One region of the Paraconexibacter sp. AEG42_29 genome, then DNA from elsewhere that is predicted to be linked to it. Evidence: riboswitches for the same ligand, from Rfam matches in the RefSeq annotation. Region 1 holds a riboswitch; each other region holds the start of a gene.
The links. Region 1 has a riboswitch for cyclic di-AMP ahead of DSM112329_RS17460 (peptidoglycan DD-metalloendopeptidase family protein). Riboswitches for the same ligand answer to the same signal wherever they lie in the genome.

Region 1 (7,521 bases):
TAGTTCGTCATCACCGTCACCGCGACGCCGCCGCCGCGCAGGCGGTCCTGCGCGCGCAGGTGCAGGGCGGCGAGCGCGATCAGCTCGTCCCCGTCGACGACGGCACCGGTGCGGTCGACGGCCAGGACGCGGTCCCCGTCGCCGTCGAAGGCGAAGCCCAGGTGATGGCCGCCGGCGACCACGGCGGCGCCCAGCGCCTCGACGTGGGTCGACCCGCAGCCGTCGTTGATGTTGCGCCCGTCCGGCTCGTCGGCGATCACGTGCGTCGTCGCGCCGAGGCGGCGGAAGATCTCGGGCGCGACCCGGTAGGTGGCGCCGTGCGCGCAGTCGAGCAGGACGTCGACACCCGTGAGGTCGAGCGCCTGGAAGCGGGTGTGCAGCTCGCGCAGGTAGTCCTCGTGCGTGCCGTGCAGCGGCCGGATGCGGCCCGTCCCGCCGGCCGGAGCCACGCGGTCGCCCGCGGCGTCGGCCGCGAGGATCGCCTCGATCCGCGCCTCGGTCTCGTCCGTCAGCTTCAGGCCGTCGGCGCCGAAGAACTTGATGCCGTTGTCGCGGTACGGGTTGTGGCTCGCCGAGATGACCGCGGCGACATCGAACCCATAGCGGGCAAGCAGCAGCGGTGCGGCCGGCGTCGGGAGGACACCGCCGAGCAGCACCTCGCCGCCGACGCTGGTGACGCCCGCGGCCAGCGCGGCCTCGAGCATCTCGCCGGACTCGCGCGTGTCGCGGATGACGAGGACGCGCGGGGCGGCGGCCGCAGCGGCCAGGGTGACGGCGCGGCCGAGGGCCAAGGCCAGTTCGGCCGTGAGCACCTCACCCGCGACGCCGCGGACGCCGTCCGTTCCGAACAGGTTCCTGCTGCTCATACTGGTGTTCCTAAGCGGGGACCGCCGGCGAGCGCCCGCACATCGGGCGTCGCGGCAGTCCCGAGGGCACTGAGTGCCCCTAGCGCTTGCTGAACTGCGGCTTCTTACGAGCCTTCTTGAGGCCCGCCTTCTTGCGCTCCTTGACGCGTGCGTCACGGGTCAGGAAGCCGCGGCGCTTGAGCTCGCCACGCAGGTTCGGGTCGGCCTCGAGCAGGGCCTTCGAGATGCCGTGGCGCAGCGCGCCGGCCTGCGACGAGACGCCGCCGCCGTGGATCGTCGCGATGACGTCCATCCGGTCCTCGTAGCCGACGGTCTCGAGCGGCTGGCGGATGTTCCGCTGCAGGGTGACCCGCGGGAAGAACACGTCGAGCGTCTTGCCGTTGATCGTGTAGGCGCCGGTGCCGGGCTTCAGGATGACGCGGGCGACGCCGGTCTTCCGCTTGCCGGTGGCGCGGTAGCGCGCGTCGGCGGACAGGTCGACGTTGGCGACGATCGGCGCGTCGTCGACGACGTCGCTGTCGTCGTCGTCCTGGATGATCTCCTCGCCGTCCTCGTCGTACAGCGTCTCGCGGCCCAGGGGATCCTGACCCTCCGTGACGATGTCGATCTCGAGGTCCATGCCGGGGATCGCCGGCTTGGCGCGCGGGGCGACGGGCTCGTCGTCGTCGCTGTCGTCCGCGTCGTCGATCTCCTCGACGGCGACGGGCTCCTCGGCGTCGGCGGCGGGTGCCGGTGCGGCCTCCTCGGCGGGGGCCTCCGCGACGGGGGTCTCCTCGGCGGCGGGCGTCTCCTCCACGACCTCCTCGGTCGGAGTCTCGGGGGCCACGGCCTCCGGGGTCTCCTCGGGGGTCGCGTCGTTCGGCGTCTCGTCAGCCATCAGGTCTTGATCTCCATCGGGGTCGGGCTCTGCGCGGCGTGCGGATGCTCCGCGCCGGCGTAGACCTTGAGCTTCGTGATCTGCTTACGGGCGAGGCGGTTGCGGGGCAGCATGCCCTTGACCGCGATGCGGATGACCTCTTCGGGGCGACGCTCCAGCATCTCCTCGAGGGTGCGGGACTTCAGGCCGCCCGGGTAGCCCGAGTGGCGGTAGTACCGCTTCTCGGCGCGCTTGTTGCCGGTCACGCTGATCTTCTCCGCGTTGATGACGACGACGAAGTCGCCGGTATCGACGTGGGGCGTGTACTCGGGCTTGCGCTTGCCGCGCAGCGCGTCGGCGATCTGGGTCGCGAGCCGGCCGAGCGTTTGCCCGTTGGCGTCGACGAGCACCCAGTTGCGCTCACGGTCAGTTGTATTTGCGACGTAGGTCTTCACGGCGAGAGAGGCCGCGCTGTCGGCGCGCGGCGGCGGTGGAGTGTAGCGACGGAGTGGCTCCAAGCGCGTTCTGACACGCAGCCGGGACAGGCCTTCCTGCGCACAGGGTATCCTGCCGACGCAATCCATGACTGCCGAGTCCCCTCGCATGCCGCCGCGAGGGGAGCGGGGGACCCATCGGAGCCCTGGCTCCAGGGGCGAATCCGGGCATTTTGCCTGGTAATGCGGACCTTGACCGCATGAGCCCGTCAGCTCACCCCGTAGGCCGTTCAAACAAGGAGCTGAGCTTGCCGCATGACCCGCTGGACCCTCCGCGCCCCGGACGAGGGCGTCGCCTCCGCGTGTTGCGGACGGGTCTGCTCGCGTTCGCCGCGCTGCCCGTGGCGTTCGCAGGGCCCGCGGCCGCGCAGACAGGGGGCGGCGTCACGGCCGACCCGGACGGCAAGCTGACCGACCCGGCGGTCAGCGGCAGCGCGGCAGCAGGTACCACGAAGGTCCCGGTCGTGAAGGCCCGCCCCAAGCCGCTCCTGATCACCTGCCGGACAGCTTGCGCCGGGCTGGACACCGTCCGCCCGGGCGGGGTCGTGCGGGTGACGGGCGACGCCATGGACGGCGCCCGGACCGTGATCTTCAAGGGCGGCAAAGGCGGCAAGGACGACACGAGCGCGCCTGCCGTCCGCGTCGCGCCGGACGCCGTCGACGCGGTTCTCCCTGTCGGCGCAGCCAGTGGACCGGTCCAGGTCCGCGGCGCCGAGGGCGCGGCGTCCCGCACGACCGGCAAGACCATCACCGTCCTCACCCCGGGGACCATGGCGCTCAGCGCGGCGCGCGCGTCGAGCCCTGCCACCGCTCGCGTGGACACCGGCAAGGTCTTCTTCCGCGGCGCCCACCAGGCGACCGTGAGCGTCTTCGTCCCCGAGGGCCCGCCGCAGCACGTCGTCCTCGACCTCGAGCGCATCTCTGACAAAGCGGTGGTCGGCCATTGGGAGCTCGACGCCCCGGGCGGCACCGTCCAGTCGGTCGCCTGGACCGGCGTGGTAAAGGGGAGCGTGCAGTCCGACGGCCGCTACCGATTCCGCATCCAGACCGCCGCCGCCGGCGCTGCGGCGGTCCCGACCTCCGCGGCCTTCACGTTCCTGGGGAACATCTTCCCCATCCGCGGCACGCACAGCTACGGCGAGGGCATCGCCCGCTTCGGCGCCGGCCGCACCGGCCACACCCACCAGGGCCACGACGTCTTCGCGGCGTGCGGGACCCCGATGGTCGCCGCGCGCGGCGGGAAGGTGAAGTTCGCCGGGACCGACGGCAACGCCGGGAACTACATCGTCATCGACGGCGCGGGCACCGGGACGGACTACGTGTACATGCACCTGAAGGGTCCGGCGCTCGCGGTCAAGGGGGACACGGTCTACACGGGTCAGCCGATCGGCGAGGTCGGGGACACCGGCGACGCGAGCGGCTGCCACCTGCACTTCGAGCTGTGGAAGTCCCCGGGCTGGTACACGGGCGGCAAGGTCTTCGACCCCCTCCCGAGCCTGAAGCGGTGGGACAAGCAGTCCTGAGCGGACCGGTGGTCCAGCGCAGGGAGAGGTCGTGCCCGTGCGATGAAGCGATGGGCGTGTAGAACGCGACACAGCATCTGACGACGGCGCGATCGGGACTGGTGTCCGTGGTGGGCGGGGTCGGCGTCGCGGGTGGGCGGTGGGACCTTGCGCGCTGGTGCATGTATGACGTGCACCTGGGCGCAAGGTCGCGGACTGCCGCGGTTCGCCTGGCCGGCCACCCGTCCCACGCCCCGCACCCGAGACCATGCAGCCTGCCAGCGCCCACCGCCATCAGCAGCCCGCAGTTCCTGAAGCCGCCACGACGGGGCGGTCCTCGGCGTCAGCGCCACCGACCTCCCGGCCACGAGGCTCGGGGTCAGCAGGTCCCGTCCACGAGTCCAGGGGTCAGCGCCAACGAGGCAAGGCCCTCTCCGCGCCAAGGGTGCCTCGCTCGAAAGGGCGAAGCGAGCACCCTCACAGAACGCGAAACGGCATCTGAGGACGGCACGATCGGGACTGGCGGCCGTGCGAGCTGCGGTTCCGCAGGTGGTCCTGGGTGGCAGCCGGCGGGGCGGGAGCGGAGTGCGCGCGGAGGTCCGGGAGCTGGACAGCCCGGCTGGGCGTGTGACGCGTGGAGGGTTTCGGGGACATGCCCCGCCGAATCCTCCGCGGACCCGCGCGATCCACCACTCGTCCCGCCCGCCACCAACCCCCCGCGGCGTCAGCACCATCAGCGCCCCACCAGGCTCGGCGCCACCGACCCCAACGCCCCCTTCAGGGCGAGGGAGCGCGTTCCCAGCCGGTGAGCGCTACTCCCACTCGATCGTGCCCGGGGGCTTGGACGTGATGTCCAGGACCACCCGGTTGACCTCGCGCAGCTCGCCGATCATGCGCGCCGCGATCTGCTCCAGCAGGTCGTACGGCAGCCGCGCCCAGTCGGCGGTCATCGCGTCGTCCGACGTCACCGCGCGGATGACCACCACGTAGCCGTAGGTGCGCTCGTCGCCCTGGACGCCGACCGTGCGGACGTCCGGGAGGACACAGAAGGACTGCCACAGGTCGCGATAGAGGCCGGCGCCGCGGATCTCGTCCTGGAGGATCGCGTCAGCGTCGCGGAGCAGGTCCAGGCGCTCCTTGGTCGCCTCACCGCCGACCACGCGGATGGCCAGACCCGGGCCGGGGAACGGCTGGCGCCAGACGAGGCGCTCGGGCAGGCCGAGCTCCGCGCCGACCGCGCGGACCTCGTCCTTGAACAGCGCGCGCAGCGGCTCCACGAGCTCGAACTGCAGGTCGTCCGGCAGCCCGCCGACGTTGTGGTGCGACTTGATGGTCGCCGCGCCTGTCCCGCCGCCGGACTCGATGACGTCCGAGTAGAGCGTGCCCTGGACGAGGTACTTCGCGCCTTCGCCACCGGAGGCGAGTTTCAGCGCCTCCTCCTCGAAGACGCGGATGAACTCGGTCCCGATGATCTTGCGCTTGGCCTCGGGTTCGCTGGTCCCGCGGAGTTTGTCGAGGAAGCGGGTCTCGGCGTCGACGGCGACGAGCGGAACCTTGAAGGTGTCGCGGAACGTCTTGACGACCTGGTCGCCCTCGTTCTTGCGCATCATCCCGTGGTCGACGAAGACGCACGTGAGCTGGTCGCCGACCGCGCGGTGCACGAGCAGCGCGGCGACGCTCGAGTCGACCCCGCCCGACAGTCCGCAGATGACCTTGCGGTCACCGATCTGCTCGCGGATGAGGCGGATCTGGTCGTCGACGATGTTCGCGGCGGACCACGTCATGTCGCAGCCGCAGATGTCCCCGAGAAACTTCTTCAGGATGTCCTGGCCGAACGGCGTGTGGACAACCTCGGGATGGAACTGGATGCCGTAGATCGCCTTCTCGACGGACTCGAAGGCGGCGACCGGCGACACCGTGGAGGACGCCAGCGCGGTGAACCCGGGCGGCGGCGCGTAGACCGTGTCGCGATGGGACATCCAGCAGGCCTGCTCCAGCGGCAGGCCTTCCAGCAGGCGACCTGACTCCTTGACCGTCAGCGTCGACCGCCCGAACTCGCCGACCTCGGCGCTCTGGACGTCGCCGCCCAGGGCCTGGGCGACGAGCTGCATCCCGTAGCAGATGCCCAGGACCGGGATCCCGAGCTCCAGCAGGGCCGGGTCCAGCGCCGGGGCGCCCTTGGCGTAGACCGACGAGGGCCCACCCGACAGGATCAGCCCCTTCGGCTTCCGCCGCGCGACCTCCTCGGCCCCGACGTGGTTCGGCAGCAGCTCGCTGAACACGCCGCACTCGCGCACGCGGCGGGCGATCAGCTGCGAGTACTGACCGCCGTAGTCGAGGACGACGACCTCGTCGGTGTTGCGGGGGACGTCCAGCGGCGCCGACTCGTCTGCCAGTTCGGTGGCAGCGGTCGACGCCGTGACGAGGCCGTCTGGATGGTTCAAGCGCTGGTCTCGGCCAGTGCCGGCGTCTTCTCGACCGGGGCGCCGTGGGTGGACGGGTCCGAGTCACGCGGCGGGGCGGCGGCCGCGCCGCGTGAGCCCATGCCCACGCCCTGCGACTGCTGCAGCAGCTTGCCCTCGGTCTGCAGCGACGGGGCGATCATCAGCTCCGCCCGGTTGAACTCGGCGATGTCCTGGTAGCCGCAGGTCGCCATCGAGGTCCGCAGGCCGCCCATGAGGTTGAACGTGCCGTCGTTCTCGTGGGCAGGCCCGGTGACGATCTCCTCCATGGTGCCGTTCTGCACCGTCTGCACGCGCGCACCGCGCGGGAGCGTCGGGTGGAACGTGGCCATGCCCCAGTGGTAGCCGCGGCCGGGCGCCTCGTAGGCGCGGGCGAGCGGCGAGCCGACCATCACGGCGTCCGCGCCGCAGGCGATCGCCTTGGACACGTCACCGCCGGTGCGCATGCCGCCGTCGGCGATGACCTGGACGTACTCGCCCGTCTCCAGCATGTTCGTCGAGCGGGCACCGGCCACGTCCGCGATCGCGGTCGCCTGCGGGACGCCGACGCCGAGGACGCCGCGGGTGGTGCAGGCCGCTCCGGGCCCGACGCCGACCAGGACGCCGGCCGCGCCGGTCCGCATCAGGTGCAGGCCGGTGTGGTAGCTGGCACAGCCGCCCGCGATGACGGGGATGCCGACCTCGCGGATGAACTCCTTGAGGTTCAGCGGCGTGGACGTCATCGACACGTGCTCGGCGGAGACGACCGTGCCCTGGATCACGAGGATGTCGAGGCCGGCCTCGAGCGCGAGCTCGTAGTACTGCGTCACGCGCTGCGGGGTCAGGGACGCGGCGGTGACGACGCCCTGGTCCTTGATCTCCTTGATGCGCTGAGTGATCAGGTGGGGCTTGATCGGCTCCTGGTAGATGGCCTGCATCTCCCGCGTCGCCACGTCCTTCGGCAGCTGGGCGATGCGCTCCAGCTCCTCCTCCGCGTTCTCGTAGCGCGTGAAGATGCCCTCGAGGTTCAGGACGCCGAGGCCCCCGAGCTTCCCGAGCGTCGCCGCGGTGCGCGGCGACACGACGCCGTCCATCGCGGAGGCGAGCAGCGGGAGCTCGAACCGGTACGGGCCCAGCTTCCACGTGATGTCGACATCATCGGGGTCGCGCGTCCGGCGGGAGGGCACGATCGCGATGTCGTCGAACCCATATGCGCGGCGGGCCTTCTTCCCGCGCCCGATCTCGATCTCCATGGCGTGATCCTCAGTCTGTGTCTAGGACGAAAAGACCCCGCGCAGGCGGGGTCGGGGTGGGACGGGTGAAACAACCTGTGAGGCGGCAACCCAAGGTCTCAGCGAGGAT
Region 2 (7,521 bases), 1.1 Mb from region 1:
GCATCGACTCATTGAAGACCTTGTTCATCTTGTGTAAGGTTGGGTAACAGCGTGTTGAAGGTTGCTACCGCTTCCCCTCACTTCCATTGGATTCCGCCGCCATGAACCTTGCCGATCACACCACCTTCTCCCGCGCCTACGACGAGCACCACCGTGGCGTCTACGGGGCCGCGTACCGCATCCTGGGCAACCAGGCCCAGGCTCAGGACGTCGTGCAGGACGTCTTCGTCAAGGTCTGGCGCAGCCCGGCCAAGTTCGACGCCCGCCGCGGCGAGCTCGGCAGCTACCTGCGTCTGATGGCCCGCTCGCGCGCCCTCGACCTGTGGCGCGAGGGCCAGGCCGCGGGTCGCGCCGGGGACCGGCTGAAGCTCGTCGTCGCCCACGACGAGGCCCGCGTCGAGGAGCGGCCGTCGGCGATGGTCGAGCGCGAGGGCGACCGCTCGGCCGTGCAGGAGGCGCTGCGGCAGCTGCCCGAGGCCCAGCGCGAGGCCGTCGTCCTGGCCTACTGGGGCGGGCTGACCGCCGACCAGATCGCCAAGCGCGCCGGCGTCCCGCTCGGCACCGCGAAGAGCCGCATCCGCCTCGGGCTCACCAAGCTCCGCGACGACCTGCTGGCCGAGGGCCGCATCGGCGCGCTCGTGGCCGACGCCGCGTAGCGCCCGGCGGCCCCGTCCATGCGGGGCGCCCGTCCGTCTCTCAGTTGCGGGATGCGCGCAGCCGCTTGGCCTCGAGCTCGATCCGCTCGCGCGTCGCCCCGTCGATCGGCAGCTGCAGCCGCAGGTCGCACGCGTGCTCCGCGTTCGCGAGGTCGCCGGCCAGCCAGGCGTCGACCGCGAGCCCGTTGAGCAGCGCGAAGGCCAGCTGATGTCCGCAGCGGCGCACGAGCGGGGTCGGGACGGCGTCACCGGTGAGGATCGGCCGCGCCGGATGCGCGAGGTCGAGCGCGACGGGGCCGGCCGGTCCTGTCGGGCCGCGGAAGACGAGCAGGTGCTCCTTGCCGCTGGCACTGACGCCGAACCGCAGTCCCGCGCGCGCTGCGACCTCGGCGCCGATGACCACGAGCAGGAGCGGGTCGGCACGCAGGTCGGCGACCGCCATGTCGACGCGGAACGCGCGGGTGCCGTGGCCCGTGGGGGCGCGGTCGATGTCGCACAGGGCCGCCCGCAGCGCGGTCGCCTGCGCGAGCGCGTCCTGGCCGCGTGCCGGCATCGCCTGCAGCGCGCGAGCGTCGAGGTCGTCGTCGACGCGGCCCGTGGTCGTCGCCCCGAACTCGGCGGCGAGGGCGAGCAGCACGTCCCCGAGTCCCGGGCAGGCCTGTTCGGAGATCGTGGACAGGAAGCGCGGGCGCGGGCTCATGAATGCCGACCCTACCAGTTGGTATTAGGGATACCTAACGAATGACGCCAGGCCGGCCGACGCAGGCGGCCAATAAGCTGGCCCGATGCCCGTCAACGGACTGCCGCAGGCGCGGTCGATCGCCGCGCTCCTGCGCGAGGACACCGGCGACCTCACCTGGCGCGACGCCCACCTGCACATCGGTCACAACGATCCGGACGGGGTGAAGGGGACGCTCGACGAGATCCTCGAGGGGCTCGACGCCGCCGGGCACGCAAGCGGGCTCGTGTATCCCATGCACGAGCCCGGCGGCTACCCGCCGGCCAACGACATGATCGCCGCGCAGGCAGCCGCATCGGCCGGCCGGCTCGACTGGCTGCTGCGCGTGGACCCGAACGCGGAGGGCGCCCTCGACGAAGCGCGACGCGGGTTCGCGGCCGGCGCCGCCGGCATCAAGCTCCATCCCCGCAGCGACGCGTTCGGGGTCCCGCACCCGGTCGTCGAGGAGCTCGTCGCGCTGGCCGGGGGCCGACGCGCCCCGGTCCTGCTGCACGCCGGGCGCGGGATCCCGAACCTCGGACTGGCCTGCGCCGACCTGGCGCGGCGCTACCCGGAGGCGCGGATCGTGCTCGCGCACGCCGGCATCAGCGACCTCGGGCTGCTGGCGGGCGCGGCGGCCGAGCTCCCGAACCTGCTCTTCGACACCTCGTGGTGGCTCGCGCCCGACCTGCTGGCGCTGGTGACGAGCATCCCGCCGGGTCAGATCCTCTACGCGAGCGACATGCCGTACGGGCCTGGGCTGATGGCTGCGTTCCTGCTGCGGCGGTGCGCGCGGCAGGTGGGCATCGACGGCGCCGCGATGGCGTCGATGGCCGGTGGTCAGCTCGCGCGCGTCATCGCGGGGGCGGACCTCGAGGACCACGGGCCGGCGCGGGGCGAGCACGGCCTCGGGCCACGCCACCCGGCGCTCGAGCGCGTCATCGCCCATGCTGCCGCGGCGGTGCACGTCGCGATCGCCGAGGCCGACCCGACCGAGCCGCTCGCGCTGGCCCGTCTGGGTTGCCAGCACGAGGCCGGCGCGGACCTGGCTCCGCTGCTCGACCTCGTCGACGGCCTGCTGGCGCTGGCGCTGCGCCAGTACGCCGAGGCGCCCGACGAGCGGTTCGCGATCATCCCGGCGGTTGCGTCCGCGATCGCGCTGGCCGCCACGCCCGGCGTCGCGGTGCCGCGCGCCCCGATCTGACGCACGGCGTCGCACCTCATTGCTGTGTGACCAGCAACACACAAGCTGCAGTTGCGTTCGCTACGCTGAGCGAACAACTGTTCGATCGCCGAGTCGTCTCCCATCCATGCGGGGACGAGCGGGGGACCCACTACCGGGGCTGCGCAGAGCAGAACCGGATGGGGCGAATCGCCGGCTCTCTGCCGGTGTAGCGGCACGACCACGACACGCACGGTGCGTGACGGGTGGTGTTGCGAGCCCGACAGCTAACCCCGTAGGCGACATGACACAGAAGGAGGTCGACCTCCATGAGGCCGACGAACATGTCCCGTGCCCGCCTGACGGCCGGCGCGACAGCCGTCTGCGCCACGCTCGCCGTGGTGCCCACCACCGGCGCAGCCGATACCACGCGCGCCGCATCATCCGCGAAGGCCACCGGCGGTGCTGCGAAGCAGCAGACCAAGCGCGAGCGAAAGCGCACGCAGGCCAGCGTCTGGGTCCAGCAGGTCGGGCGCAACGTGACCATCGGGCGGACCACGTCCGTCCGCGGCAAGCTCCAGCCCTCGCTGCGCGGCCGCGTCGTGCGCCTGCAGGTCCGTCGCGGCAACGGCTGGTCGACCGTCGACCGGACGCTCACGCGTCAGGGCGGCCGGTTCAGCTTCGCCTACAAGCCGCAGCGTCCCGGGGTCCTCACGCTGCGCGTGCAGTTCCCCGGCGACCAGTTCGACAAGCGGACCGCGCGGGCGGCCGGCCGGATGAACGTCTTCCGCCGGGCGTACGCCTCGTGGTACGCGCTGTACGGCAACCCGCTCGCCTGTGGCGGCACGCTCGGCTACAACGAGCTCGGTGTCGCGCACAAGACGCTGCCCTGCGGCACCAAGCTGACGCTCCGGTACCGCGGCAAGTCCGTGCGCGTGCGCGTCATCGATCGCGGCCCGTTCGTCGGCGGCCGCGAGTTCGACCTCACGGGCGCCACCAAGCGCGCCCTCGGGTTCGGCGACCTCGGGACGGTCCTCGCGACCAAGTAGGGCCGCGGCTGCGCGCCGCCGCGACCTGCGGCGGTCTGCGCGGCCGGACCCGACATCACCCCGGGACGACCCTTCCGCATGGTGCGAACGTCTGTTCGCACCATGCCGTCCTGGGCGGCACGTAGCCTGTGACGCGCGTGCCCCCGGTCATCGCCCACCTCGACATCGACGCGTTCTACGCGTCGGTGGAGTTGCTCCGGCGCCCTGAGCTGAAGGGCCGGCCGGTCGTCGTGGGCGGATCCGGGCCGCGGGCCGTCGTGACCACCGCGAGCTACGAGGCGCGCCGGTCCGGCGTCGGCTCGGCGATGCCGATGTCCCGCGCGCGCCGCCTGTGCCCGGAGGCGGTGGTCATCCCGCCCGACTTCCCGGCCTACCGCGAGCAGTCGGCCGTCGTGATGGGCCTGGTCCGCGGGGCCGTCGACGAAGTCGAGGTCATGGGCCTCGACGAGGCCTACCTGGACCTCACAGGCCTGCTCTCGCCACGAGCGAGCATGCGCCGGCTGGTCACGCAGATCCGCGCGGCGACCGGGCTCGACGCCTCGGTCGGCATCGGCCCCAACAAGCTCGTCGCGAAGGTCGCCTCCGAAGCCGAGAAGCCCCAGGGGTTCGTCGTCCTGACCCGCGAGCAGGCGTGCGTCCGGTTCGCCGGATCCCCGCCGCGCCTCGTGCCGGGGATCGGCGCCAAGACGGCGGAGCGGCTGGACGAGCTCGGGATCACGACGCTCGCCGCGCTTGCTAAGGCCGATCCGGACGTGCTCACCGGCGCCTTCGGCCCGCGGCAGGGTCCGTGGCTCGCCGCGCGTGCCCGCTTCGAGGGCTCGACGCACGTGGAGGCCGTCCGGGAGGCGGTGTCGGAGTCCCGCGAGACCACCTTCGACGTCGACATCACGGTGCGCGACGAGCTCGAGGCGCAACTGCACCGGCTCGCGGACCAGCTGTGCAAAGGGCTGCAGAAGCACGAGCGGGCGGGGCGGACGATCGCCATCAAGGTCCGCCTCGACGACTGGACGACCGTCACGCGCGCCCGCACCATCGCGCACGCGACGAACGAGGTCGAGCACGTCGGCCAGGTCGCTCTCGAGCTCCTGCGCGAGTACGCCCCGCCGCGGCCGGTGCGGCTGCTCGGGGTCCGGGTGGCCTCGTTCGGCGGGACCGAGGAGCCGGCCCCCGAGCCCGTGCAGCTCGCCCTGCCTGTCTGAGCCTGGGCGTCGGTAGGGTCGCCGCCCATGGACCTGCACTTCACCCGCGGCGGCACCGGCGAGCCCCTGCTCCTCATCCAGGGCATGAGCGGGACGCACAAGTCCTGGGGCGACGAGTTCCTCACGGCGCTCGCGCCCGACTTCGACGTCGTCGCCTACGACCACCGCGGGATCGGGCTCTCGCCGGCGGTCGACGAGGGCTTCTCGATCGTCGACCTCGCCGACGACGCCGCAGCGCTCCTGGACCGGCTCGGCTGGGAGTCCGCGCACGTCCTGGGCATCTCGATGGGCGGCATGGTCGCGCAGGAACTCGCGCTGCGCCACGGCTCCCGCATCCGCAGCCTGACGCTCGGCTGCACGTACTGCGGCGGACCGCAGTCGGTCATGACAGGGCCGGAGACGATGCAGAAGCTCGGCGCCGCAATGACCTCCGGCGACCGCGAGCTGGCATTCCGCGCCGGCTACGAGTGCAACGTGTCAGCGGGCTATCGCGCCGACCCGGCCCACTTCGAGGCGTTCCGGCAGATGGCCCTCGCCGCACCGGCGAAGGTCGCGACGATCATGCTGCAGATGCAGGCGATCGCCGGGCACGACACGAGCGCACGCCTGCCCGGGGTCGACCGGCCGACGCTGGTCCTCCACGGCACCGAGGACCTGATGCTGCCCGCAGCCAACGGCGAGCTCATCGCGTCGCTGATCCCAGGTGCCCGGCTCGAGCTGTGGGACGGCGTCGGTCACATGTTCTGGTGGGAGCAGCCGGAGCGCAGCGCGGCGGCGCTGAAGGCCCACGCCCTGGGCTGAGGGCGGGCCGGCCCTGCCCGCCCCGTTAGTAGAGCGCGGCGGCCAGGCGCTTGCGCGTGTCCCGTGCCAGCGGGTCGTCGACGCCGAGCTCGTCCAGGACGCCGACCACGATCGCGCGCAGCTCGTCGCGCTGGGCCGGGAAGCGCTGCACGCGGTCGATGAGCAGGTCGAGGGCCTCCTCGCGGCGCTCGTCGTCGAGCGCCGTCAGCGCGGCACCGAGGTCGAGCTCGGGATCCGCGGCCAGCCGGATGCGGGCGATGAGCCCGTCCGCCTGGTAGCTGCCGCGGACCTTGCCGAGCACCTCGAGCGCCGCCGTGTCCTCCCCGCGGCCCAGAAGGATGTGGGCCAGCGCCAGCGAGGCGTCGGCCCGGCCCGGCTCGGCTGCGAGCGCGCCGCGAAGGCTCTCCTCGTCCCCGGCGGCGACCAACACCGCCGCCTTCGACGGCACGAGCTTGGCGAAGAAGCGCTTGACCTCGGCGGGCGGCTGCGCCCCGACGAACTCGTCGACGACCTTGCCGTCCACGAACGCCTTGACGGCCGGGATGCCCTGCACGCCGAAGGACTGGGAGATGGCGGGGTTCTCGTCGGTGTTGACCTTGGCCAGCACGACGGAGCCCTCCGCCTCGGCGGCGGACCGCTCGAGGAACGGGGTCAGCTGCTTGCACGGGCCGCACCACGGCGCCCAGAAGTCCACCACGACGGGCATCTCATGCGACCGCTCGATCACGTCGCGCTGGAAGTCGGCTTCGGTCGTGTCGATGACGGTCATCCCACTAGGTTAGGCCTCGCATGCCTGCACCTGCACTTCACGTGTCCGAAGCCGGCGAGGGCCCGGCCGTCATCCTGCTCCACGGCCTGACCGCGTCGCACCGCTACGTCGTCATGGGCTCGCGCTCGCTGGAGCGTGCCGGGCACCGGGTGATCGCGTACGACGCCCGCGGCCACGGCGCCAGCACGCCGGCCGACGAGTACACCTACCCCGCGCTCGCCGACGACCTACGGCAGGTCATGGACGACCACGGCATCGACCGGGCCGTCCTCGCCGGGGCGTCGATGGGCGCGCACACCCTGCTGCGGTTCGCGCTCACCGACCCGGGACGCGTGGCCGGCCTGGTCGTCATCACGCCCGCCTTCCACGAGGACGCCGCCCCCGACCTCGAGCGCTGGGACCGGCTGGCGGACGGCCTGCGCACCGGTGGCGTGGACGGGTTCGTCGCCGCCTACGGGGAGCCGGGCGTCCCCGAGCAGTGGCGCGACACGGTCGTGAAGGTCCTGCACCAGCGCCTGGCACAGCACGAGCACCCCGCTGCGGTGGCGGACGCCCTGTCGCAGGTGCCGCGCTCGCAGCCGTTCGACGTCGTCGCCGATCTCGACGCGCTGCCGGACGTCCCGACGCTGATCGTGGCCGACCGCGACGACGCCGACCCCGGGCATCCGCTGTGGGTGGGGGAGGCCTACGCGTCGACGGTCGCCGGCGCGCGGCTGGTGGTCGAGGACGAGGGCAGCTCGCCGATCGCGTGGCAGGGCGGGCGGCTGTCGAAGCTGATCGCCGGCGTCGTGGCCGACGCCGACTACTGAGGCCGACTAGCCTGGCGCCCTCGATGATCCCGACCTCGTCCACCCGAACCGCGAGCTGCGGCGCCGCCGACCTCGGAAAGGGCCTGCGATGAGCGGTTCGCGCGCCCCGTTCCCCGAGGTCACCGCGGATGCACCGCTGTTCCGCCGCGAGCGCGAGGTCTTCGTCCCGACGGCTCACACGCGCGGTCCGTGGGATGCCGGCCAGATGCACGGCGGAGCGCCCACCGCGCTGGTTGCGCAGCACCTCACGGCGCTGGCGGGCGAGGCGCGCCTGGCGCGGCTGACGTTCGAGTTCCTCGGGCCGGTGCCGATCGCGCCGGTCCGGGTCGCGACCTCGGTGCTCAAGCCGGGCCGCAAC
Region 3 (7,521 bases), 620 kb from region 1:
CCGCGGAGTAGTCGTCCGCGAAGCGCAGCACGACGCTGCCGCGGAGCTCCGCGGCCAGCGCCGGGCGCAGCAGCGCGCCGTGCCGGACCAGGACGTAGACGCTGGCGGCGATCGACTCGTCGGCAAGCACGCCCAGGTGGACGGCCGGCGGCAGCAGGACCTCTTCAGGCGCGGACATCCGCCAGATGCTGGCCGATCGCCGGCTCGCGTCGTGTGAGCCGGCGCACACGACCTGCCACCATGCCCGGGCGATGGACGACGCGCTGCACCCCACCCCGAACGTCGCGATCCCGCTCACCGAGGTCGCGCTCCGGACCACCCGTTCCTCGGGACCCGGTGGCCAGCACGCGAACGTCACCGACTCCCGCGTCGAGGCCAGCTTCGACGTCGCGGCGTCGGGCGCGCTGAGCGACGCCCAGAAGGCACGGGTCGTCGCGCGGGTCGGGCCCGTGGTGCGAGCGGTCGCCCAGGACGCGCGCTCGCAGCTGCGCAACCGGGAGCTGGCGCTGGAGCGGCTGGAGGGAAAACTGCGGCAGGCGCTGCACGTCGACCGTCCCCGCCGCGCCACGAAGCCGTCGCGCGGGGCGAAGCAGCGCCGCCTGGACGCCAAGAAGCAGCTCGGCCAGCGCAAGGCGGGCCGGCAGCGCCCGCGCTTCGACGACTGACGGACGCGCCGTAGTCTCCGCCGCATGCGCCTGAGCCTGCGGCCCGACAGCGTTCCGGAGGCGGTCGGCCTGGCCACGGGGCTCGTCCCGGAGCCGATCTTCGACAGCTACGTCGCGCTCATGCAGGCGCGGACGCTGATGGTGGCCTGGAAGGTCGGCGTGTTCGACGCGCTGGCGGACGGCCCCGCGGGCGTCGGCGAGCTCGCGCGGCGCCTGGACGTGACCGCCGACGGCCTCGGCGTCGTCCTCCCCGCGCTGCACGCGCTCGGCTACCTCGCGGCGGACGGCGACCGGTTCCGCCTGTCCGCGAAGGGCCGGCGGACGCTCACCGCCGGCGGGCGGAGCGCGGTCACCGACTGGATGGCCTTCACCCACGACATGTGGGACGCGTTCGACGGGCTGGAGGCGGTGCTGCGCGGCGGGCCGATCCAGCAGATCCACGCCTTCGACGCCGAGGACCCGTACTGGGGGCGGTACATGCGCGGGCTGCTGCAGATCTCCCGGGTCAGCGCGGCCGACGTCGCCCGCGCGATCGGGGCGCCGCGCCGCGCGCGCACGCTCCTGGACGTCGCCGGCGGGCACGGCGGGTACTCGATGGCGCTGTGCCGCCGCCACCGCCGGCTGCGCGCGACCATCGTCGAGCTCGAGGGAGCGGCGCGGATCGGACGGACGATCGTGGCCGAGGCCGGCTTTGCGAACCGGGTCGAGCACGTGGTCGCCGACCTCCACGCTGATGACCTGCCGCGCCCGGTCGCCGGCTACGACATCGCCCTGGCGGCGAACATCCTGCACCACCTGTCCCGCGCCGAGGCGGTCGCGCTGCTGCGCCGGGTCCGGACCGCCATGGCGCCGGGCGGGCGGGTGGCGGTCTTCGAGCAGGAGCGCCCGGCCGACGGTGAAGCGGGCACCCAGATCGGCACGCTCACCGGCGTGCTGTTCCACATCACGAGCGGCGCCCGGACGTGCACCGCCGGCGAGCTCACGGGCATGCTCGTCGACGCCGGCCTGCACGAGGTCCGGGTGAAGCGACTCGTCCGCGCGCCGGGACAGGTCCTGGTCCTGGGCCGCGCCTGACCACGCCCGACGCAGCCGCGGCGTGTGGTCAGAAGTGCCGTCGATGTGACCCTTGCGCAACACGCCCGGTGGCCGGCGGCGTTACGGTCGTCGGTCATGTCCCGGCCGATCACCGTCCGCACCCTGGTCCAGGGCGAGCAGCCGCCCGAGCAGACCGCCGCCACGCTCATCGCGTTCCTCGGGGTGGCCACCCGCTCGCTGGACCTGGCGCTCTACGACGTCCGCCTGCCGGGCGCCGTGGGTGACGCGGTCGCCGGTGCGCTCCGGGCCGCGAAGGACCGCGGCGTCGTCGTCCGCATCGCCTACAACGGCGACGACGAGCCCCCGACGCGGCGCTTCCCGCCGCCCCCGTCGACCGCCCCCGCGATCCTCGAGCAGCTGGGCCTGCCGCTGAAGGCGATCCCGGGGGAGCCCGACCTCATGCACCACAAGTACGTCGTCCGCGACCGGGAGGCGGTGTGGACGGGGTCGACGAACTGGACGCTCGACTCCTGGACGCTGCAGGAGAACGCGATCGTGACCATCCAGTCCGGCCAGGTCGCCGAGGCGTTCGGCCGCAACTTCGACGAGCTGTGGGCGAGCGAGCGCGTGCAGGGCTCAGGGGCGTTCGACGTCCCGCCGGTCGACGTCGGCGGTGCTGCGGTGCGTGCGTGGTTCTGCCCCGGCCGCGGCGAGGCGCTGAGCCACCGGATCGCGAAGGCGATCGGGAGTGCGCGCACGCGGGTGCGGATCGCGTCACCCGTCCTGACCGCCGGCCCGATCCTGGGGACGCTCGCCGAGGTCGTCGCCGAGGAGCGCGTCGACATCGCCGGCGTCTGCGACGCCACGCAGATCCTGCAGGTGTTCCAGCAGTGGCGGCAGAACCCCGCGTCCGCCTGGAAGGCGCCGCTGCTCGAGCGCGTGCTGGCGGGCGCGCACTTCACCGGCAAGCCGTCGGCGCCGTACGGGCGCGGGTCGGTCCACGACTACATGCACGCCAAGGTGACCGTCGCCGACGACACGGCGTTCATCGGGTCCTTCAACCTCAGCCGCTCCGGGGAACTGAACGCCGAGAACGTGGTCGAGATCCGCGACGCGGCCATCGCGACGCAGCTGGCGACCTTCGTCGACGCGCTCCGGGCGCGCTACCCCTCGCCGGTGCTCGTCCCCCACTGAAGCCCCATCGCGCGCTCGCAGATGGCGACGACCTCCTCCGCGTCGTCGGTGACGTGGAGCAGCTCGAGGTCCTTGGCGGCGATCAGCCCACGGGTCAGGAGCTGGTCGCGGATCCAGTCGAAGAGCCCGCTCCAGTAGGCGCTGTCGACGAAGATCACGGGGAAGTGGGCGACCTTGCCGGTCTGGATCAGGGTCAGGGACTCGAACAGCTCGTCGAGCGTCCCGAAACCGCCCGGGAAAACGACGAACGCACCCGCGTACCGGACGAACATGATCTTCCGCGTGAAGAAGTAGTGGAACAGCAGCGCGTCGTCCTGGTACGGATTGCCGCCCTGCTCGAACGGCAGCTCGATGTTGAGGCCGATCGACCGCGCGCCCGCCTCCTGGGCGCCGCGGTTGCCGGCCTCCATGATGCCGGGCCCACCGCCGGTGATGACGCTGAAGCCGGACTCGCCGAGGCGCCGGGCGACCTCGCGCGCGTGCTCGTAGATCGGATCGCCCGCAGGGATCCGGGCCGAGCCGAAGATCGAGACCGCGCGGGTGGTGCCGCGCAGGCGGTCGAAGCCCATCGTGATCTCGGCGGCCATGCGCTCCACGCGCTGGTCGTCGGTGTACTGCCCCTCGACGGTCGGCAGCTCGGCGGCGAGCAGCTCCTCGTCGGGGGTGCGGGCCCTGTGGGCGATGGGGTCGTGCGGGCGCTCCGTCATCTCAGGCGAGGCTACCGCCCGGAACCGGCGGGCAGGTGATCAGGCGGTGGTGCCCGGCGCCGAACGGCGCGCGAGCTCGGCATCGGCGCGGGCCTTCCGCGCCTTCGGGACGGCCTTGCTGATCGTGATGCGGTTGCGCGCCACGAGGCCGTACCCGCCGCGGACGAGCCACGGGAGCAGCTTCGCGATCAGGCCGAACGGCGCGGCCCCGGGCAGGACCCCGCTGACGACGCTGACGGCGTCCCCACCGGAGCGGATCGACCCGTCCGGCGCGACGACGTGCGCGGTCTTCAGACGATCGGCCGGAGCGATCGGGGCCAGGAGCTCCTGACCGCGAGGCGACTGGATGGCGACGGGCTCAAGGCCGCGCCGCCCCCTGTTGTCCCACGCGAGGATCTGCACGACGGTCCAGCGGCAGAAGCCGCAGTCCGCGTCGTACAGAAGCTGATGCGTCAGAGACCCACCGGATGCGAGACGCCGTAGCCCTTGGTGGGCCGACTGCTCTTGTGCCAGCGGCTGCCGTCTTCCTTCGCACCCGAGGTGTCGAAGCGCAGGCCGGCGACGACCATGTAGACGTGGCCGGCGTTGCCGTAGATCGTGACCCACTGGCCCGGGCCCTTCTCGCCCCAGGACGGGAAGTCGCCGGACACGAGCGGGGCGTCGAGCAGGTCGGCGCCGTGGAGGGCGTAGCTGACGCTGCCGGAGCAGTCGTAGCCCTTGTCCTCCCACTTGCCGTGCCCGCCGCCGTAGATGTACGGCGTCTTCGCGATCTTGTTGCCCGCGGCGATGATCTGCTTCACGGCATCCGGGGCGGACGCCGGGGCGATGGCCAGGCCGTCGGGGCCGACGGTCGCGCGGTCACCGGGACCGAGCTTCAGCGGCTGGGCCGCTGCGGTCGCGTCCGAACCGGCGGACGCCTGGCCGCGGAGGACCTCGATGTCCGGGGCGTCGACCACGCCGTCCTGCGGAAGCTTGTTGGCCTTCTCGAACTTCTTGACGGCCGTCGTGGTGCCCTTGCCGAACTCGCCGTCCACCGAGACCTTGAAGCCCGCGCGGTTGAGGAAGTCCTGCAGCACCTTGATGTCGTGGCCGCTCATGCCGGGGCGGACCGGGATGCGGTCGCCGAGGCTCTTCGTGCTGCCCGACGTCGTGCTGAAACCGCCGCCGTCGTACTGCGCCTTGCTGCCACCGGCCGCGGAGCGACGCAGGGCGTCGATCGTCTTGGGGCCGACGGTGCCGCTCTTGTCGAGCATCGCGATGCCCTGGAAGCGCTGGACGGCCTTCTTGGTGCCGGCGCCGAACGTGCCGTCGACGGTGGTCTTGATGCCGACCTGGACGAGCAGCTGCTGGAGCTCCTTGACGTCCTTGCCCTTGTCCCCCATCCGCAGCGAGCGGTCGCCGAGCTTGTTCGCCGCGAGGGCGGGAGCGGCGGGGAGCAGCGCCGGCCCGGCGAAGGAGCCGAGGACGAGCGCGCAGATCAGGTGCGTAAGACGACGACGTGAGGCGGGTTGCGACTTGGTGACGCGGGTACGGCGATAACGACGATGCAGCACGGGGATGAGACCTCGCTCTTTCGGGTGCCTACGGGGTTAGCTGACGGACTCGGGCTGAAAGAGCTGCCCTACGCCACGGTGAAGTGACGATTCGCCCCATGGCCGCACCTGGAAGAGCATGCGACCGACTGGTTCCCCCGATCTCACGCAGGCGGGCTGCGATCGACTCGGCTTGTGCAATGACGACGCGCGGAAGGCTACAGAAGACCGCGCGGATATGCCACGAGGTTTCCCGAAGTCGCCTGCAAGCCCCGTTTCAAGGCTTGCGCGCAGGTGTGCCTAGTCCGCAGGAGTTCCCCGGCCGGCGTCGACAGCGGCGATGACGGCGTCCGCGACGGCCAGCGCGACCCGCGCGCGACGCTCCAGCGACGACGCCAGGACGTACTCCCCGGGCGCGTGCGCGAGGCCGCCGAGCGGCCCCAGGCCGTCGACGCAGAGCGGCACGACGGCGGCGAAGTGGCTGGCGTCGCTCGCACCGCCGCGGCTGCCCGCGGTGATCGGCGATCCCAGCCGGGCCCCGGCGTCCGCGAGGATCGGCGCCATCGACTCCCGGTGGTCCATCCCGGGCCAGTGACGCAGGTTCTGCGCAGTGAGGGTGGCGCCGCCGACCTCGGCCGGGACCGCGGCCAGCACCGCCGCGAACGCGCTCAGCCGGTCGGCCCGGACGTCGCAGATCAGCTCCCCGGCCGCCGGGACCACGTTGAACGCCCCGCCGCAGTGCATCACCGTCGGGACGGCGGTCACCCGGTCGGGGCCGTGGGGGTCGTGGCACGCGGCGATCGCCTGGGCCGTCGCGGCGAGCGCCAGCAGCGCGTTGCGCCCGTCGTCCGGGCTCGTGCCCGAGTGGGCGGACCGACCCGCAGCGGTCACGCGGATCGTCCCCGCGGCCTTGCGGCGCACGACGACCCCGTCGTCGCCGGCGGCGTCCAGCTCCCCCGCCTCGAAGCACAGGCAGGCGTCGTAGCCCGCGAAGCGCGGCCCGTGGGCGAACTCGCCGAGCCGCCACTCCTCGTCGGTCACCAGCAGCAGCGTGGCCTCGGCGATGTCGTCCGGGCGGGCGGCCAGCGCGTGGAGGACGCCGAGCGCGAGGACGTCACCGCCCTTCATGTCGACGCTGCCGGACCCGACGAGGCGGTCGGGGTCGCCGGGGTCCGCGGCGAGCGGCGCGTGCTCGTCGTGGGCGATCACCGTGTCGACGTGGCCCACGAGGACGATACGCGCGCGGCCGGTCCCGGAGATCCGCGCGATCAGGTCGCGGGCGTGGTGGGGCGTGGAGCAGGCGGGCCGTTCGATCACGGCGCCGTCCGGCAGGCGGTCGACGACAAGGTCGATCACACGGTCGGCGGCAGCGCTGTCCCCCGACGGCGAGGAGACGGCGACGAGCGCCGCGAGGTCCTGTCGGGCGGAGGCGGCGATCCGGGCGGCGTGCAGGTTGAGCCAGTCATCCATGTTCTTCGTAAAGTAGGGGCATGGGTTCAGTGAACGTCGGCGACCAGGCTCCGGACTTCTCCTTGGAGGGGACCAGCGGCACCTTCAGGCTCTCCGAGCACCGGGGTGAGCGCATCGTCCTCCTCTTCTACCCGGGCGACGACACGACGGTCTGCACCAAGCAGTTCTGCTCCTACCGCGACCACGAGGCCGACATGTCCTCGCTGAACGCGAAGGTCGTGGGCATCTCGACGGGGACGGTGGCGTCGAAGGAGGCGTTCGTCGCCAAGCACGGCCTGAAGACGGAGCTGCTGGCCGACGAGGACGGCGCTGTCGCGGCGCAGTTCGGCATCTTCGCCAAGCGCCTGAAGATGGCCAAGCGGACCGTGTTCATCATCGACGAGCAGGGCAAGGTCGCGCACAAGCACGGCAATCCGCTGTCGCTGACCTACGACGACGTGGACGACCTGAAGAAGGCGCTGGACGCCCTGCCCGCCGCCGCCTGAGCGCGGGCACGCGGGATCGGCCTACGGTGCGGCGGGGTCCTCCGCCGGCCGGTGCCAGACTGTCTGCTGAGGGAACGGGATCTCGATCCCGGCCTTGTCGAACGCCGCCTTGATGCGCTCGCGCAGGAGCCGGCTGATGCGCCACTGCTCGGCCGGCGTGGTCTTGACGACGAGGCGCAGCGTCACGCCACTGGCCCCCAGCGCCTCCACGCCCCACAGGTCGGGCTGCTCGAGCACGGAGTCCTTCTCCTTCCAGACCTGGTCCGCGGCGGCCTGGATGACCTCCTTGGCGTGCTCGATGTCGGTGTCGTAGGAGACCTCGACGTCCAGCAGCGACCGCGACCACAGTTGGCTCTTGTTGCCGACCTTCGCGATCTGGCCGTTCGGGACGTGCCAGACGGTGCCGTCGACGGCCCGCAGACGCGTGGTCCGC

Region 2: another riboswitch for cyclic di-AMP. It lies ahead of DSM112329_RS12265 (septal ring lytic transglycosylase RlpA family protein); the one in region 1 lies ahead of DSM112329_RS17460 (peptidoglycan DD-metalloendopeptidase family protein).
Region 3: another riboswitch for cyclic di-AMP. It lies ahead of DSM112329_RS20465 (peptidoglycan-binding protein); the one in region 1 lies ahead of DSM112329_RS17460 (peptidoglycan DD-metalloendopeptidase family protein).

Annotation. Positions count from the first base shown of each region.
Region 1 is NZ_CP114014.1:3,599,722-3,607,242, forward strand. Features, by position in the region: gene glmM (phosphoglucosamine mutase) at 1-866, opposite strand, end outside; gene rpsI (30S ribosomal protein S9) at 946-1,743, opposite strand; gene rplM (50S ribosomal protein L13) at 1,743-2,177, opposite strand; cyclic di-AMP (ydaO/yuaA leader) riboswitch at 2,300-2,460, shown strand; gene DSM112329_RS17460 (peptidoglycan DD-metalloendopeptidase family protein) at 2,519-3,739, shown strand; gene guaA (glutamine-hydrolyzing GMP synthase) at 4,531-6,114, opposite strand; partial or broken gene DSM112329_RS17470 (GuaB3 family IMP dehydrogenase-related protein) at 6,309-7,412, opposite strand.
Region 2 is NZ_CP114014.1:2,536,420-2,543,940, forward strand. Features, by position in the region: gene DSM112329_RS12250 (sigma-70 family RNA polymerase sigma factor) at 102-656, shown strand; gene DSM112329_RS12255 (hypothetical protein) at 697-1,356, opposite strand; gene DSM112329_RS12260 (amidohydrolase family protein) at 1,442-2,578, shown strand; cyclic di-AMP (ydaO/yuaA leader) riboswitch at 2,655-2,854, shown strand; gene DSM112329_RS12265 (septal ring lytic transglycosylase RlpA family protein) at 2,866-3,585, shown strand; gene dinB (DNA polymerase IV) at 3,723-4,784, shown strand; gene DSM112329_RS12275 (alpha/beta fold hydrolase) at 4,812-5,585, shown strand; gene trxA (thioredoxin) at 5,611-6,354, opposite strand; gene DSM112329_RS12285 (alpha/beta hydrolase) at 6,375-7,163, shown strand; gene DSM112329_RS12290 (thioesterase family protein) at 7,252-7,521, shown strand, end outside.
Region 3 is NZ_CP114014.1:4,218,403-4,225,923, forward strand. Features, by position in the region: gene DSM112329_RS20435 (hypothetical protein) at 1-178, opposite strand, end outside; gene arfB (alternative ribosome rescue aminoacyl-tRNA hydrolase ArfB) at 186-665, shown strand; gene DSM112329_RS20445 (class I SAM-dependent methyltransferase) at 690-1,739, shown strand; gene DSM112329_RS20450 (phosphatidylserine/phosphatidylglycerophosphate/cardiolipin synthase family protein) at 1,836-2,894, shown strand; gene DSM112329_RS20455 (TIGR00730 family Rossman fold protein) at 2,864-3,601, opposite strand; gene DSM112329_RS20460 (DUF393 domain-containing protein) at 3,641-4,114, opposite strand; gene DSM112329_RS20465 (peptidoglycan-binding protein) at 4,054-5,154, opposite strand; cyclic di-AMP (ydaO/yuaA leader) riboswitch at 5,165-5,337, opposite strand; gene DSM112329_RS20470 (M20/M25/M40 family metallo-hydrolase) at 5,434-6,603, opposite strand; gene DSM112329_RS20475 (peroxiredoxin) at 6,624-7,088, shown strand; gene DSM112329_RS20480 (mechanosensitive ion channel family protein) at 7,110-7,521, opposite strand, start outside.